DNA from 4 places in the Burkholderia sp. L-4 genome. Region 1 is predicted to be linked to each of the others. Evidence: riboswitches for the same ligand, from Rfam matches in the RefSeq annotation. Region 1 holds a riboswitch; each other region holds the start of a gene.
The links. A riboswitch is a leader RNA that binds a small molecule or an ion and turns the genes downstream of it on or off. The one in region 1 is predicted to bind cobalamin.
Positions count from the first base shown of each region.

Region 2: it holds a riboswitch for cobalamin, as region 1 does, so the genes downstream of both, AC1VVG_RS13010 (FecCD family ABC transporter permease) here and cobG (precorrin-3B synthase) in region 1, are expected to answer to the same signal.
Region 3: it holds a riboswitch for cobalamin, as region 1 does, so the genes downstream of both, AC1VVG_RS18395 (CbtB domain-containing protein) here and cobG (precorrin-3B synthase) in region 1, are expected to answer to the same signal.
Region 4: it holds a riboswitch for cobalamin, as region 1 does, so the genes downstream of both, AC1VVG_RS27550 (TonB-dependent receptor domain-containing protein) here and cobG (precorrin-3B synthase) in region 1, are expected to answer to the same signal.

Region 1 covers NZ_JBXEOX010000001.1:1,859,554-1,862,754, forward strand. Annotated here, with positions in the region: gene AC1VVG_RS08630 (precorrin-8X methylmutase) at 1-455, opposite strand, end outside; gene cobG (precorrin-3B synthase) at 448-1,812, opposite strand; cobalamin riboswitch at 1,920-2,110, opposite strand; gene cbiE (precorrin-6y C5,15-methyltransferase (decarboxylating) subunit CbiE) at 2,433-3,201, shown strand, end outside.
Region 2 covers NZ_JBXEOX010000001.1:2,792,941-2,796,141, reverse strand. Annotated here, with positions in the region: RNA gene ssrS (6S RNA) at 1-164, opposite strand, end outside; gene AC1VVG_RS13020 (cell division protein ZapA) at 246-560, opposite strand; gene AC1VVG_RS13015 (ATPase) at 557-907, opposite strand; cobalamin riboswitch at 1,062-1,313, shown strand; gene AC1VVG_RS13010 (FecCD family ABC transporter permease) at 1,473-2,471, shown strand; gene AC1VVG_RS13005 (ABC transporter ATP-binding protein) at 2,468-3,201, shown strand, end outside.
Region 3 covers NZ_JBXEOX010000002.1:370,283-373,483, reverse strand. Annotated here, with positions in the region: gene AC1VVG_RS18405 (inorganic phosphate transporter) at 1-955, opposite strand, end outside; gene AC1VVG_RS18400 (histidine phosphatase family protein) at 1,096-1,713, opposite strand; cobalamin riboswitch at 1,764-1,902, shown strand; gene AC1VVG_RS18395 (CbtB domain-containing protein) at 1,936-2,145, shown strand; gene AC1VVG_RS18390 (CbtA family protein) at 2,159-2,899, shown strand; gene AC1VVG_RS18385 (LysR family transcriptional regulator) at 2,922-3,201, opposite strand, start outside.
Region 4 covers NZ_JBXEOX010000002.1:2,362,592-2,365,792, reverse strand. Annotated here, with positions in the region: gene AC1VVG_RS27550 (TonB-dependent receptor domain-containing protein) at 31-1,959, opposite strand; cobalamin riboswitch at 2,175-2,367, opposite strand; gene AC1VVG_RS27545 (hypothetical protein) at 2,784-3,032, opposite strand; gene AC1VVG_RS27540 (threo-3-hydroxy-L-aspartate ammonia-lyase) at 3,149-3,201, opposite strand, start outside.

The sequences.
Region 1 (3,201 bases):
GGCGCGCCGGCGTCGATCATGTCGAGCAGGTGGAACAGCGCGGTCGGCGCATTGCCGATCACGACGACGCTGCCCGCGAGATGCGGACGCCACAGTTCGAGCGCCGTCGCCGAGCGCGTGTTGCCGAGATGGCGCGCGAGATCGGGCACCTCCGGCTCGCCGAGCGTGCAGATCACGCGGTTGTCGGCCGGCAGCCGCGCGCGCGTGATGCCTTCGGCGACCATTCTCGCGTCGCACAGGATCGGCGCGCCGGCCGCGAGCGCGGTGCGGCCGGCCGTGCCGGCGCCAGCCGAAAAGCGCAGGTCGTAGACGACGTCGACCATCCCGCACGCATGGATCACGCGCACCGCGAGTTTCTCGAGGTCGGGCGGAACGCGCGACAGGTCGGCCTCGGCGCGGATCGTCGCGAACGACTGGCGGTAGATTTCCTGCCCGTCGCGAATGTAGTCAAGCATCGGTGGTGTCCTGGCTGTGCCGCGCGTCCGTCAAACGGGCCGCGGCCTGGTCAATCGTCAGATGGCGCGCGAGCGGGGCGCCAAGGCCCGCGGCCGCGTCGCGCCGGTAAAGGTCGTAGTGCGCAGGCGCCACCGCGACGAGCGTGTGCGTCGCGGGATGCGGCAACGCGCAGTGGCGCTCGCAGCCGGTCAGGTGCACGTCGACCGGATGGCCGAGGCACGCCGCGAGGGCGAGCGCGTCGTGTTTCGTGTCGGCCCGCGCTTTCGCGCAGCCCGTGCTGCCGGTGCAGGCGACGAGGGTCGCCAGCGGGTCGGACGATGCGCAGACGAGGCCGAGCGACGCCAGTGCCGCCAACGTGGCCGGGGCGCGTTCGTTCGGCACGCCGTGGAGAAACACGCCTTGCCACGGCGTCATCGACAACGTGCCGTCGCCGTCGGCTTCGGCCAGCGCGGCGAGCCGTTCCAGTCGTGTCGCGTCGAGCCGCCCGAGCACGCATTGCGCGCCGACGCTGCAGCGTGCCGCATCGCGCGACGCGCGCATGCCGAAACGCAGCGCCGGGTCGGTGCGCGTGCGCCGCCAGCCGGCGAGCGCGGGATCGGCCGTGAGCGGGAAGGGCAGGTAGTGCTGCGCGCGTGCGAGCAACGCGCATTCGCCGGCGGTCGCGAGCACCCCGCGCATCCGCGTGACCTCGGCCGGTGCGAGATCGAGGAACGCGAGCAGCAATGCGCGAACCAGTGCGACGGCCTGATCGGGCGACACGTCGACCGATGCGGGCCGGTCGTCCCGCGCGGCCGGCGGGCAGCCGGCCAGCCCGGCCGCGAGGCGCACCGCGCCGTCTGCGCGGCGCCATGCGGCCAGCCAGATGTCGTGCGGATGATCGAGCGCCGCAACCGCTTCGCCGCCGTCGAGCTGGATCGAGAATTTCGGCGACAGCTCGCCGCGGCGCGGCTCGCCGGCCAGCATGTCGAGCAGCGGCATCGCGAGCGCGCGGCTGTCGACGAGCGCGGCGGGATCGTGCCCGGCGAGCGGGCTGAGCAAGAGGTTGCGGACGTCGTCGCTCGCGGCGAGCGCGGCCGTCTCGTCGACCGCGCCTGCGGCAGCGTCGACGCGCGGGCCGAGCCCCGCCTCGAGCAATGCGCGCGTCAGCGCATCGGCGGCGCTGTCGCGAATGCCGCGCAGCTGGAGATTCGCGCGATTGGTCGCGTCGATCGCGCCGGAGCCGTACGCGCGGGCGGCGGCGGCAATCGCACGCGCCTGGCGCGCATCGAGCCGGCCGCCCGGTAACTTGACCCGGCACAGCCCGCCATCGGCGGCCGCGACCACGCGCACGAGCCCCGGGCAGGCCGACGGGCGCACGACGGGCGACGCAGGAATCGAATCGGGGGCGGAACTCAACGGGATACCGGGACAGTGTCGCGCCGCGGCCAACGCATCGGTACACCCCGCCCGACGCCGACTGGCACGCACGCACTTTCTGGCCGGCAGGTCTCCTGGCTGACAGGTCGGCGCCGGCTCCCGGCCTTCCCGGTGAAACCAGTGGCATGAGGGGGAGATCGGCTCGCTGTCTACAGTTGCGGGGGCAGCCACAGCGGCGCGCGGCGCGCCCTGTGTTCCCTCTTCGGCCCCGAAGGGCACCGGCGAACGAACGGCCGTAGGATACCCGATTTCGGCACCGGCCCGACATCGGCCATGTGCGTCGCAACCGTGTCGCAGCATGGCTGCGACGACCTGCGCGCGGCAGCGCGGATGGTACGATTGGCGGCTCGGCACTGGATCGGCGACACGCCGGTGTCCGCGACGATGAAACTGGGCGGGGCCAGCTGTTCGCCATGCGGATCGCGCGGGCCTGGCCGACACCGCTGGCGCGTCCCGCGCCGGGCAGTCGGCGCCGACGGCAATCGCCGGATCGACGCGCGGCGGCGCAACGGCCGCGCATCGCAACACACTGGATGAAATCGAACGATGGGGAAGGGTGCATGACGGCGTGGCTGACGGTAGTGGGCATCGGCGACGACGGTTACGCGGGGCTCGGGCGCAATGCGCGACGCGCGCTGCTCGGCGCGACGCGCGTGGTCGGCGCGAAGCGGCATCTCGACATGCTGCCCGCGCGGTTGCCGGCCGCGCGCGAAGCGTGGCCGTCGCCGTTCGATCTCGCGGGCGTGCTCGCGCGGCGCGGCTCGCCCGTCTGCGTGCTCGCGAGCGGTGACCCGATGCTGTTCGGCGTCGGCGCGACGCTCGCGCGCCAGCTTTCTCCCGACGAATGGCGCGTGCTGCCCGCGCCGTCGTCGCTGTCCCTCGCGGCCGCACGCCTCGGCTGGGCGCTGCAGGATGTCGGCGCGGTGTCGCTCGTCGGCCGTCCGCTCGCGACGCTCGCGCGTCATCTGCTGCCGGGCCGGCGCCTGTTCGTGCTGAGCGCCGACGGCCGCACGCCGGCCGCCGTCGCGGCCGAACTCGCCGCACGCGGCTTCGGGCCGACGCGCATCAGCGTGTTCGAACATCTGGGCGGCCCGCTCGAACGGCGCGTCGACGGCCTCGCGCAGGACTGGAAAGTCGCCGAAACGGCCGCGCTCAATCTCGTCGCGCTCGACTGCCGGGCCGGCCCCGACGCGCCGCGCCGCGCGCTCACACCGGGCCTGCCCGACGATGCATACCGCCACGACGGCCAGCTCACCAAGCGCGACTTGCGCGCGATGACGCTCGGGCGCCTCGCGCCCGTACCCGACGAGCTGCTGTGGGACGTCGGCG
Region 2 (3,201 bases), 930 kb from region 1:
GCTAGGCCGGCATCCTGAACCTGGGGTTCAGAATTGGTCGCAGTTAGCAGCACTTCGGGTACATCAGACAGAGTGACGCGCGCGCCCGTGCTACAAATTTCCGCAACCGTGCACATGGCATTGGTTCAAGGAATATATGACCTTGGCGAACCAGGCAGGGAAGCTGACTGAACTGTGATTCGATGCGCCAATTTGACCACCGTTGACCGCCGAGATCAAGGGGAATCGACGCATCGTTTGAAACGTTACTGCGTCTCGTGCTGTGCGAGCACCGCGCCGAGCTGTTCGTTCATCTGGTGCATTGTACGACGGATTTCCTCCGCCGGAAATGCTTCACCGTGCCGCACGCTCGTTTGCAGCCGCAGCAATTCCGATGCGAGCGACAGCGCCGCCATCACCGCAATGCGATCGGTGCCGCGTACCGAACTGTTCGAGCGGATTTTCGACATTTCGGCGTCGACGCGCGCGACGGCCTCGAGCAGTGCCGCTTCGGTCTCGGCCGAACAGGCGAGCCGATAGGCCTGACCGAGAATCGAGACTTCGATCTGCTTGGTGCTCATGCATGTTCTCCGTGGCTGGCCGCGTCATCGCCATCCGGGCGTGCCTGCGCATCCAGCAGGTCGAGCTGGTTGTCGGCTTGCTCCGCGCTTTTCGAGCGCGGTAGCTTTTCGAGAATCGCGTTCAGTTTCACCTGGGCGTCGTCGATCTTTGCCGACAGCGTGTCGCGCTCGGCCGCGAGCGCATTGCGTTCGTCGCGCAGTGCCGCGAGTTCCGCGCGGACCGTGTCCGCTTCCGCGCGCAATTGCGCGACCTGCTCCTCGAGCGCGAGCCGTTCCGCGTGATAGCGCTTGTTCAGCGAAATCAGACGGCCAATATTTTGAGATAAGGTTTCGAGTTCGTTGAGCATTTGCTGCGTCCTCTAAAGACCCAGCATTTTAGCGCGGAATAACGCGCAATCCGACATCTGTAACGTTTCCAGTCGTAACACCCCGGCTTCTTGCCGCGAATCGGTGCTTCCCGTGCGTGTCCGGATGCTTCCTTGACGCTCGCGCGACCGGCTCCTAAACTGGCGCCGCCTCGGTGCTCGCGCGTGGCACGCGCGGTTAAACGGGAAGCAGGGCGTGCGCTCCGGGAGCGTGCCAACCTGCGCTGCCCCCGCAACGGTAAGCGGCCGCGTCCGTCGACGCAGGCCGGCTCGGGCGCGTTTTGCGTGCAGGTGTCGCACGCGGGCGCGGGCCACTGCGCGTGAAACGCGCGGGAAGGCGAGCCGGACCGCCGCCAGCCCGGATACCGGCCGAGACGGGAAGCCCGCACGGGTTTCATGACGCGCGGCCTGCGGGGAGGCGGGGCGCGCAACGCTTCACGGAATGTTCTTCGATGCTGACCCCAATCGTCCGCGCGGCGTCCCCGTCACGTCCGGCCGGCCACCTCGAGCGGATGCGCCGCGCATCATGCGCGCGGCCGTGCACGGCATGAGCGCCGCGCGCGCCGCCGCGATCTGGGCCGCGCTGGCCGCCGCGGTCGCGCTGCTGTTCGTCGCGTCGCTGTCGATCGGCAGCGTGCCGATGTCGCCGTGGCAGGCGCTCGCGTCGCTCGTCCCGCATGGCGGCGACGCGCTGTTCGCCGAGATCGTCCGCACGCTGCGTCTGCCGCGCGCGCTCGCCGGCTTCGCGTGCGGCGCGCTGCTCGCGCTGGCCGGCGCGCTGTTGCAGGTGCTGCTGCGCAACCCGCTTGCGGAACCGTACGTGCTCGGCGTGTCCGGCGGCGCGGCCGGCTTCGCGCTCGTCGCGATGATTGCCGGCGGCGCATGGTGGCTCGTCGACGCGTCGGCATTCGCCGGTTCGCTCGTCTCGGTCGCGCTCGTGCTCGGTCTCGCGCGCCGCGCGTTGTGGCGCGGCGATTCGCGCGACGCGTCGCCGCGCCTGCTGCTCACCGGCGTCGTGATCGCGGCCGGGTGGGGCGCGCTCGTCACGCTGTTGCTGTCGCTCGCTCCCGATGCGCGGCTGCGCGGCATCATCTTCTGGCTCACGGGCGACCTGAACGGCGTGACGGCGCCCTGGTTCGCATGGGGGGCGCTGTTGCTGGCCGCATGCGTCGCGCTGCCGGCCGCGCCGCAACTGAACGTGCTGCTGCGCGGCGACGCGACCGCGCAGGCGCTCGGCGTGCCCGTCGCGCGCCTGCGCGTGCGGATCTATCTCGTCGCGTCGCTGGCGGCCGCTGCCGCGGTGACGACGGCCGGCACGATCGGCTTCGTCGGCCTCGTCGTGCCGCATGCGCTGCGGCTCGCGTTCGGCAACGACCAGCGGATGCTGCTGCCGGCCGCGATGCTCGCGGGCGGCGGCGGCGTGATGGCGGCCGACCTGCTCGCGCGCACCGCGATCGCGCCCGCGCAGTTGCCGGTCGGCGTGATGACCGCGTTGATCGGCGTGCCGGTGTTCCTGTGGATGTTGTTGAGGAGGCCGATGCGATGACGGATGCCGCACTGCACGCGGGCGGCGGCGAGCTGCGCTGCATGGCCGTCGACCTGACGCTGAAGGCCGGCGCGCGCACGTTGCTCGACGGGTTCACGCAGGCGTTTCGGCCTGGCGAGATCTGGTGCGTCGCGGGGCCGAACGGCGCCGGCAAGACGACGCTGCTCGCGACGCTCGCGGGGTTGCAGCCGCCGGCCGGCGGACAGGTCGAGATCGACGGCCGGCCGCTGGTCGCGTGGCCGCCCGGGCCCCTCGCGCAGCGTCGCGCGCTGATGCCACAGCAGCTGCACGACGCGTTCAGCGCGACGGTGCTCGACACGGTGCTGCTTCACCGCTATCCGTATCTCGGCGGCTGGGGCTGGGAGCGCGACGGCGATCGCGCGGCCGCGTACGACGCACTCGCGACGTTCGATCTGACCGCACTCGCGTCGCGCGATGTATTGTCGCTGTCGGGCGGCGAGCGGCAGCGGGTCGCGCTGGCCGCGACGCTGTGCCAGGATGCGCCGCTGATGCTGCTCGACGAACCGCTCGCGCATCTCGACCTGCATCACCAGATCGACTGCCTGACCGCGCTGGGCGCATGGCTCGACCGGGGCCCGCGCACGGTGCTGTTTTCGTGCCACGACCTGAATCTCGCGCGGCGTTTCGCGACGCACGCGTTGCTGCTCGACGGCCGCGGCCGCGCGTCGGCCGGCCCCGTGCACGACGTGCTGACGCCCGAACGCGCGAG
Region 3 (3,201 bases), on a different contig from region 1:
TCGCGGACGGCGCGACGCCGTTCGTGTACTTGCCGAACGTCGCGGCCGCCTGGTTCGCGACCGCCACGAAGGTTTGCGATTCGGCCGGCGTGACGGCCTTGTTCAGCGCATACGCGGTCGGCACCGTGCCGATCAGGATCAGCATGATGAGGCCCATCCCTTTCTGTCCGTCGTTCGACCCGTGTGCGAACGACACGCCCGTGCAGGTCAGGATCAGCAGGCAGCGAATCCAGAACGGCGGCGGCTGATCCTTCGGCGGCTCCTTGTACAGCTCGGGAATCCGCACGAGCGCTTTCAGCACGAGCAGCAGCAGCGCCGCGCACAGGAAGCCGACGATCGGCGAGACCAGCAGCGACTTGCCGACGCCGAGCGCCTGGCCCCAGTCGACGCCGCTCGTGCCGGACGGCCCGTGCATCAGCTGGTTCATCAGCCCGACGCCGATGATCGACCCGATCAGCGTATGCGAGCTCGACGAGGGCAACCCGAAATACCAGGTCGCGAGGTTCCACACGATCGCGGCGATCAGCAGCGCGAACACCATCGCGAAGCCCGCGCCGCTGCCGACCTGCAGGATCAGCTCGACGGGCAGCAACTGCAGGATCCCGAACGCGACGGCGCCGCTCGAGACCATCACGCCGAGGAAGTTCCACATGCCCGACCAGATCACCGCGACGTTCGGCGTCAGCGAATGCGTATAGATCACGGTGGCGACCGCATTCGCGGTGTCGTGGAAGCCGTTGACGAATTCGAAGCCGAGCGCGATCAGCAATGCCGCGCCGAGCAACAGGTACGGAAACAGCGAGCCTTCGCGGACCGGCGACAGATCGTCGAACAGGTGCGTGCCGATATAGAGGGCGCCGAGCACGAGCACCAGCAGGAACACGGCATAGCCGATCTGCCTGGTACGTTCGATGGAGCCGGCGTTGTTCGGGGCGGACGAAGCAGGTTGATTCATGACGGCATCTCGTGAGGGAACCGCGTCCGATCCTAGCGGTGACCAGCAGTCAGTTTGATGACAGTCGGGACCACGAACGGCGTGTCTTACGGGATGTAAGCTGATTGGCCGAATGCTCGGCGCTGCGTCGCCCTGATCGCTCACATAGTGGGCGCAACGGTGGTTGACGCACCGGCATCGCGTCGGTCGTCATCCGGCGCGACCCATGACCAGCCGTCCGGCGAAGCGGCGAATGTCGTGCATGACAGCGGCGCGATGTCGAGACGCGCGGCCGCCGCCGGATCCATCCGCAGCACATGCGCGAGGGCCGCACGGACGAGCGGCGCGTGCGTGATCGCGATCACGTCGCGACCGGGCGGCAGCGCGTTCAACCATGTGCCGACCCGATGCGCGGCGGCTGCGAACGATTCGCCGCCGTGCGGCGAGGCGGACGGATCGCCGATCCACGCGGCAAGTTCGCCCGGCAGATCGCGTGCGAGGTCGCTCAGGCGCTTGCCGCGCCAGTTGCCGTAGTCGATGTCGCGCAGCGCGTCGTCGACGTCGGCGCGCAGCCCGAGCGCATCGGCGGTCTGCCGCGCACAGCATGCGGGGCTGCACAGCACGACGAGCGATCCGCCGGCGCGTGACCACCGGCCGCGCCACGCGGCAGCTTCGGCGAGCCCGCGCGCGTCGAGCGGATCGTCGTCGGGGAACGTGCCGGTGCGCATCGCCCGGGTCGATGCGTGTGCGATCAGGCGCAACGAGGCATGCAGGGTCATGTCGATGGTCGGATGATCCGGAACGGGACGTGATTGTCACCGCGCGATCACTTCAATACGCGCCCGTTCGCGCGTACAATTCGCCCGATACGAAACGCGGAAGCCGGTGCAATTCCGGCGCGGTCGCGCCACTGTAACCGGAGAATCGACGATCCCGGAAGCCAGACCTGCCTTCGTACCCATCCATCATTTGTCGGGGCGCGATTCCCCTGAGGTGCATCCATGAGCGAAGCAGTGCTGAAGCCGGCGGTCGTGCCGGCCCCCATCCCCGTCCGTGAACTGTTGCCCTGGGCCGTATTCGTCGGCCTGATCCTGTTGCTCGCCCTGTATTTCGTCGGCGCGGAACAAGGCGCGACGTCGCTCGTGCCGGGCATGTATGTCCACGAGTTCGTCCACGACGGCCGCCATCTGCTCGGCTTTCCCTGCCACTGACGCGGAGCACACGATGGTCGGAAAGCTGCTCATGCGCGGGATGCTCGCAGGCATCGCCGCGGGCCTCATCACATTCGGTTTCGCGAAAATCGTCGGCGAACCGCAAGTCGGTCGGGCGATCTCCCTTGAAGAAAAACTCGATGCCGCCAAGGGCGACGAGCCCGGGCACGATCACGATCACGAGGTCGAACTGGTCAGCCGCCACACCCAGGCCGGCCTCGGCCTGCTGACGGGCGTCGTGACCTATGGCGCGGCTTTCGGCGGACTGTTCTCGCTGGTCTTTGCCTATGCGTACGGGCGCGGCGGCCGCCTGCCGGCACGGCAGCTCGCCGCGTGGCTCGCGCTGGGGGCGTTCATCGCCCTCGTGATCGTGCCGAACATCAAGTACCCGGCCAATCCGCCGGCGGTCGGCGACCCCGATACGATCGGCCAGCGCACGGGCCTGTTCTTCCTGATGATCGCGATCTCGATCGCGACGATGGTGTTCTCGGTCGGCGTGCGCCGCCACCTGCTGGCGAAGCTCGGTCAATGGAACGCGTCAATCGTCGCGGGCCTCGTGTTCGTCGCGATCATCGCGGCCGTGCAGCTGGGGTTGCCGTCGTTCGACGAGGTACCGGCCGCATTCCCGGCTGCCTTGCTGTGGAAGTTCCGCGTCGCCGCGCTCGGGATGCAGGCGATCATGTGGACGACGATCGGCCTGCTGTTCGGCGCCTGGGTCGAACGCAGCGAACGCATCGCGATGCGCGCCGCCTGACGCGCATGCCGGACGAGCGCGCCTAGCGCAGCATGCGCGGCGCGCTCCACGTCGATTCGCGCGCCAGCGCGACGAACGCGGCCAGATAGTCGATCGATGCATCCGCCTCGCGGATGCCGAGGAAGATCTGCTTCGCGATTCCCTTCTTGCCGAGCTTGACCGGCACGACCGGCATCCGGTCGGCGTACTCGTCGGCCAGCCATCTCGGCAGCGCGGCCACGCCGCGCCCGCTCGCCACCATCTGCAGCATGATGTCGGTCGTCTCGATCGACTTGTGCCGCCTCGGCACGATGCCGGCCGGC
Region 4 (3,201 bases), on a different contig from region 1:
CCGCGACGCAGGCGCCGGCGCGACCGGTCGTCAGAACGTGTAGGTGACCTTGCCGAACGCCGTGCGGCCGAGCGTGTTGTAGCCGTACGCGGTCATGTATTGCCGGTCGAACAGGTTCGACAGCGACGCCGACACCGTCAGGTGCGAATTGATCCGGTACGACGCGCGCAGGCTCACCGTCAGGTACGACGGCAGATACGTCGTGTTGGCCGGATCGTCGAACGTCGTGCCGCCGTAGAGCAGCGATGCGCCCGTGCTCAGCGCGTGGAGCTTCAGTTCGTCCCACGTGTGGTCGACGCTGAGGCTGACCGTCTGGCGCGGCCGGCGGTTGAGCCAGGTCTGGTTGGTCTCGTCCTGCGGATTCAGGAGGCCGACGGCCAGACTCACCGGCGTCGAGCGGCCGATCGTCCCCTTGTACGACAGGTCGATGCCGCGAATGTGCGAACGGCCGATGTTCATCGGCGAGAACGTTGCCGGGTTGTACGCGATCAGGTTGTTGACGTGCGTGTCGTAGACCGCCGCCGAGAACGTGCCGTACGACGTGTTCGCGTCGAGCGCGGCCTCGACCGACGTGCTGCGTTCCGGGCTGAGGTTCGGATTGCCGTAGCCGGGGTAGTACAGGTCGTTGAAACTCGGCAGGCGGAATGCGTTGCCGTACGACACGCGCGCGGTGTAGACCGGCGTGATCGCCCACGACAGCGCGGCGTTGCCGGTGTTCACGCCTTGCCCGGCGATGATCTCGCGACGCCCCGCGAGGAACAGCGTCACGCTGCCGAGCGTGGCCGACTGATGCAGCGAAAACGCCGAGTCGTTGCGCGTCGGTATGCCGCCGGGCGCGTCGATCGGCAGGAATGCCTGTTCGCGCGTGAAATCGTAGGCGAGCTTCGTTTCGCCCGACAGCGGCAGGCCGAACAGGCGGAACCCGTGCGCCTGATGGGTCAGCGACGTCGACGTGCTGATGCGCTGCGAATTGATCTGGTCGGTTGCGAGGGCCGGATTGTCCGCGTAGATGAACTGGCGGTCGTTCGCATAACCGAACGACTGGTCGAACTGCGTATCGGGCGTGATGTCGAGATGAAATGCGATGCCGGTCGTCAGCTGGTGATCGAGCTCGCGATTCGCATAGCCGCTGTTGTCGTAGGACAGGTCGGAGCGGTGATACAGCGCGAACGTCGAGATCGACCAGTTGTCGCGCGCATAGCCGAGCCGCGCATCGAGATCCTGCGCGTGATACGGATTGCGGCCGGCTTCGTGACCGTAGAAGAAGGGCCGCGTCGCATCGATGCCGGCCGTGTTGTAGTCGTGCAGCCCCAGCGAGTAGGTGACACCGCCGAGCGCGGCCAGCGGCCCTGTCGACGGCAGGGTGCCCGACGTGCGGAACTGCGTGTCGAACGTCTTGTTCGATCCGCCGCCGAACGACACGGTGGTCTGGTTCGGCCGGTTGGCGGCGCGGCGCGTGAAGAGCTGCACGACGCCGCCCATCGCGTTGCTGCCGAACGATGCGGCGGCCGGGCCCGAAATCACTTCCACGCGTTCGAACGCGTCGGCCGGCAGGTCGGCCCACGGCGCGATGCCGGTGGTCGGCGAGCCGATCCGGATCCCGTCGATGAACACGGCGACCTGGCTGGCCGACGAGCCGCGGATGCTGACCGACGCGGACGAGCCGGGGCCGCCGCTCTGCGAGACGGTCACGCCCGGCAGCGTCGCGAGCGCCTGCGTGATGCTCGGGTCGGTCGACGACAGCCGGTCGAGATCTTCTCGCGTAAGCACCTGCGTCGACGCATAGCGCCGGTCGAACGATTCGGGCAGGTGCCGCGTGTCGGTCACGCTGATCGTCGGCAGATCGGCGCCTTCCGCGGGCTGGGCGGGCGGCTGGAGCGCGGTATCGCCGGCGGCGTGGGCGAGCGGGGTGAGCAGCGCGGTGGCGGCGGATGTGGCGAGCAGGTAACGAAGGTTCATCAGACAGCGAGAGAAAGCGTGTGGCGCGTAGGGCGGTCGCGAGCGAAGGGCGACCAGGTTGCGCATGCCGACGGCGTGTCGGCGCGACGCTTGCGGCAGGGAAGCGGATTCGGGAACGAAGGACATCTGACGGATCCTGAGGTCGGGTCGTCCATGCAACGGGCGACCGCCAACGGCGGCGCTTGCGCATCGGGACACCCCGCCCGGTGCGGCTGCTGGACCTCGGGTCGATGGCAGGTCTCCTGGCTCGCGGGTCGTCATCCGTGCGGACCTTCCCGGTTTCCCAGTGGCGCGCAGTGGCACGGATTCGCCGCTCACAGTTGCGGGGGCAGCCGCAGATTCGAGTCGTTGCCCGTCCTGCGTTCCCTTTTGATCCCATCGCTGGGAACCATCAGCGCGCAAGGGTAATGGCGTGCGCTCCCGCACGTCAATTGCCGCGCCGCGCGAGGGTGCGAAAAAACGTCATTCTCCGGCAAGCGCTTTCCGAATCCTTTCGCTTGTGTGTTGGTGTCGCGTTTCTCGTCTGATGAATCGGGAGGGGCAAGCGGCATGCGAGCCGCGTCGTATCGAACGCGAAACCGTAGGTTGTCCGGTCGACGTCAGCCGGCGCGTTGAGCAGCCCGGGCAGCGGCACAGCGTCGTCGCGGCGCGGATCGCCGAGCCGCATGCCGGTCGGTCGCCGCGGTTGCACGATCGGCCAGCCGAACAGCTGCAGATCGCGGAACAGCCCGCACCGACGACATCCTCGCCGCACGCGACCCGTCGCTGCCGGCGTTCTGATTGCCGGCGGGGCCGGGCGCGGCAGCGGCGCCCGGCGCGCGCCGTTACATGTGCGTGCCGGCGTGCGCGCGGCCGCCCGGGTCGCCGCCCCGATCGGGCGGCGTATTGTTCTGATCGATCTTCGCGAGCACGAAGCCGGCGTGCGGCAACGCGCCGGGCGAGCGGTGCATCGCCTGCGCGACGACGTCGTGCGGCGATGCGGCGGGGAAACCGGATGACGTCGCGCCCGGTTGGGCGAACGCCGGAAGGGAGGCGACCGCCAGGGCGGCGGCGACGATCGCGTGCGTGTTCATGGTGGCTCCTTCACGACTGACTGCGGGCAACGTCATCAGTCTAGGGCGCGAAACTTAACGCGTCGTGAAGGTGCCATGGCGCACGGATGACAGGATGTTCATGTGCGCCGCGACGCTTAGGCCGGCGTCGACACCAGTGCGCAGAAGTTCTCGAGATCGACGTTGCCGC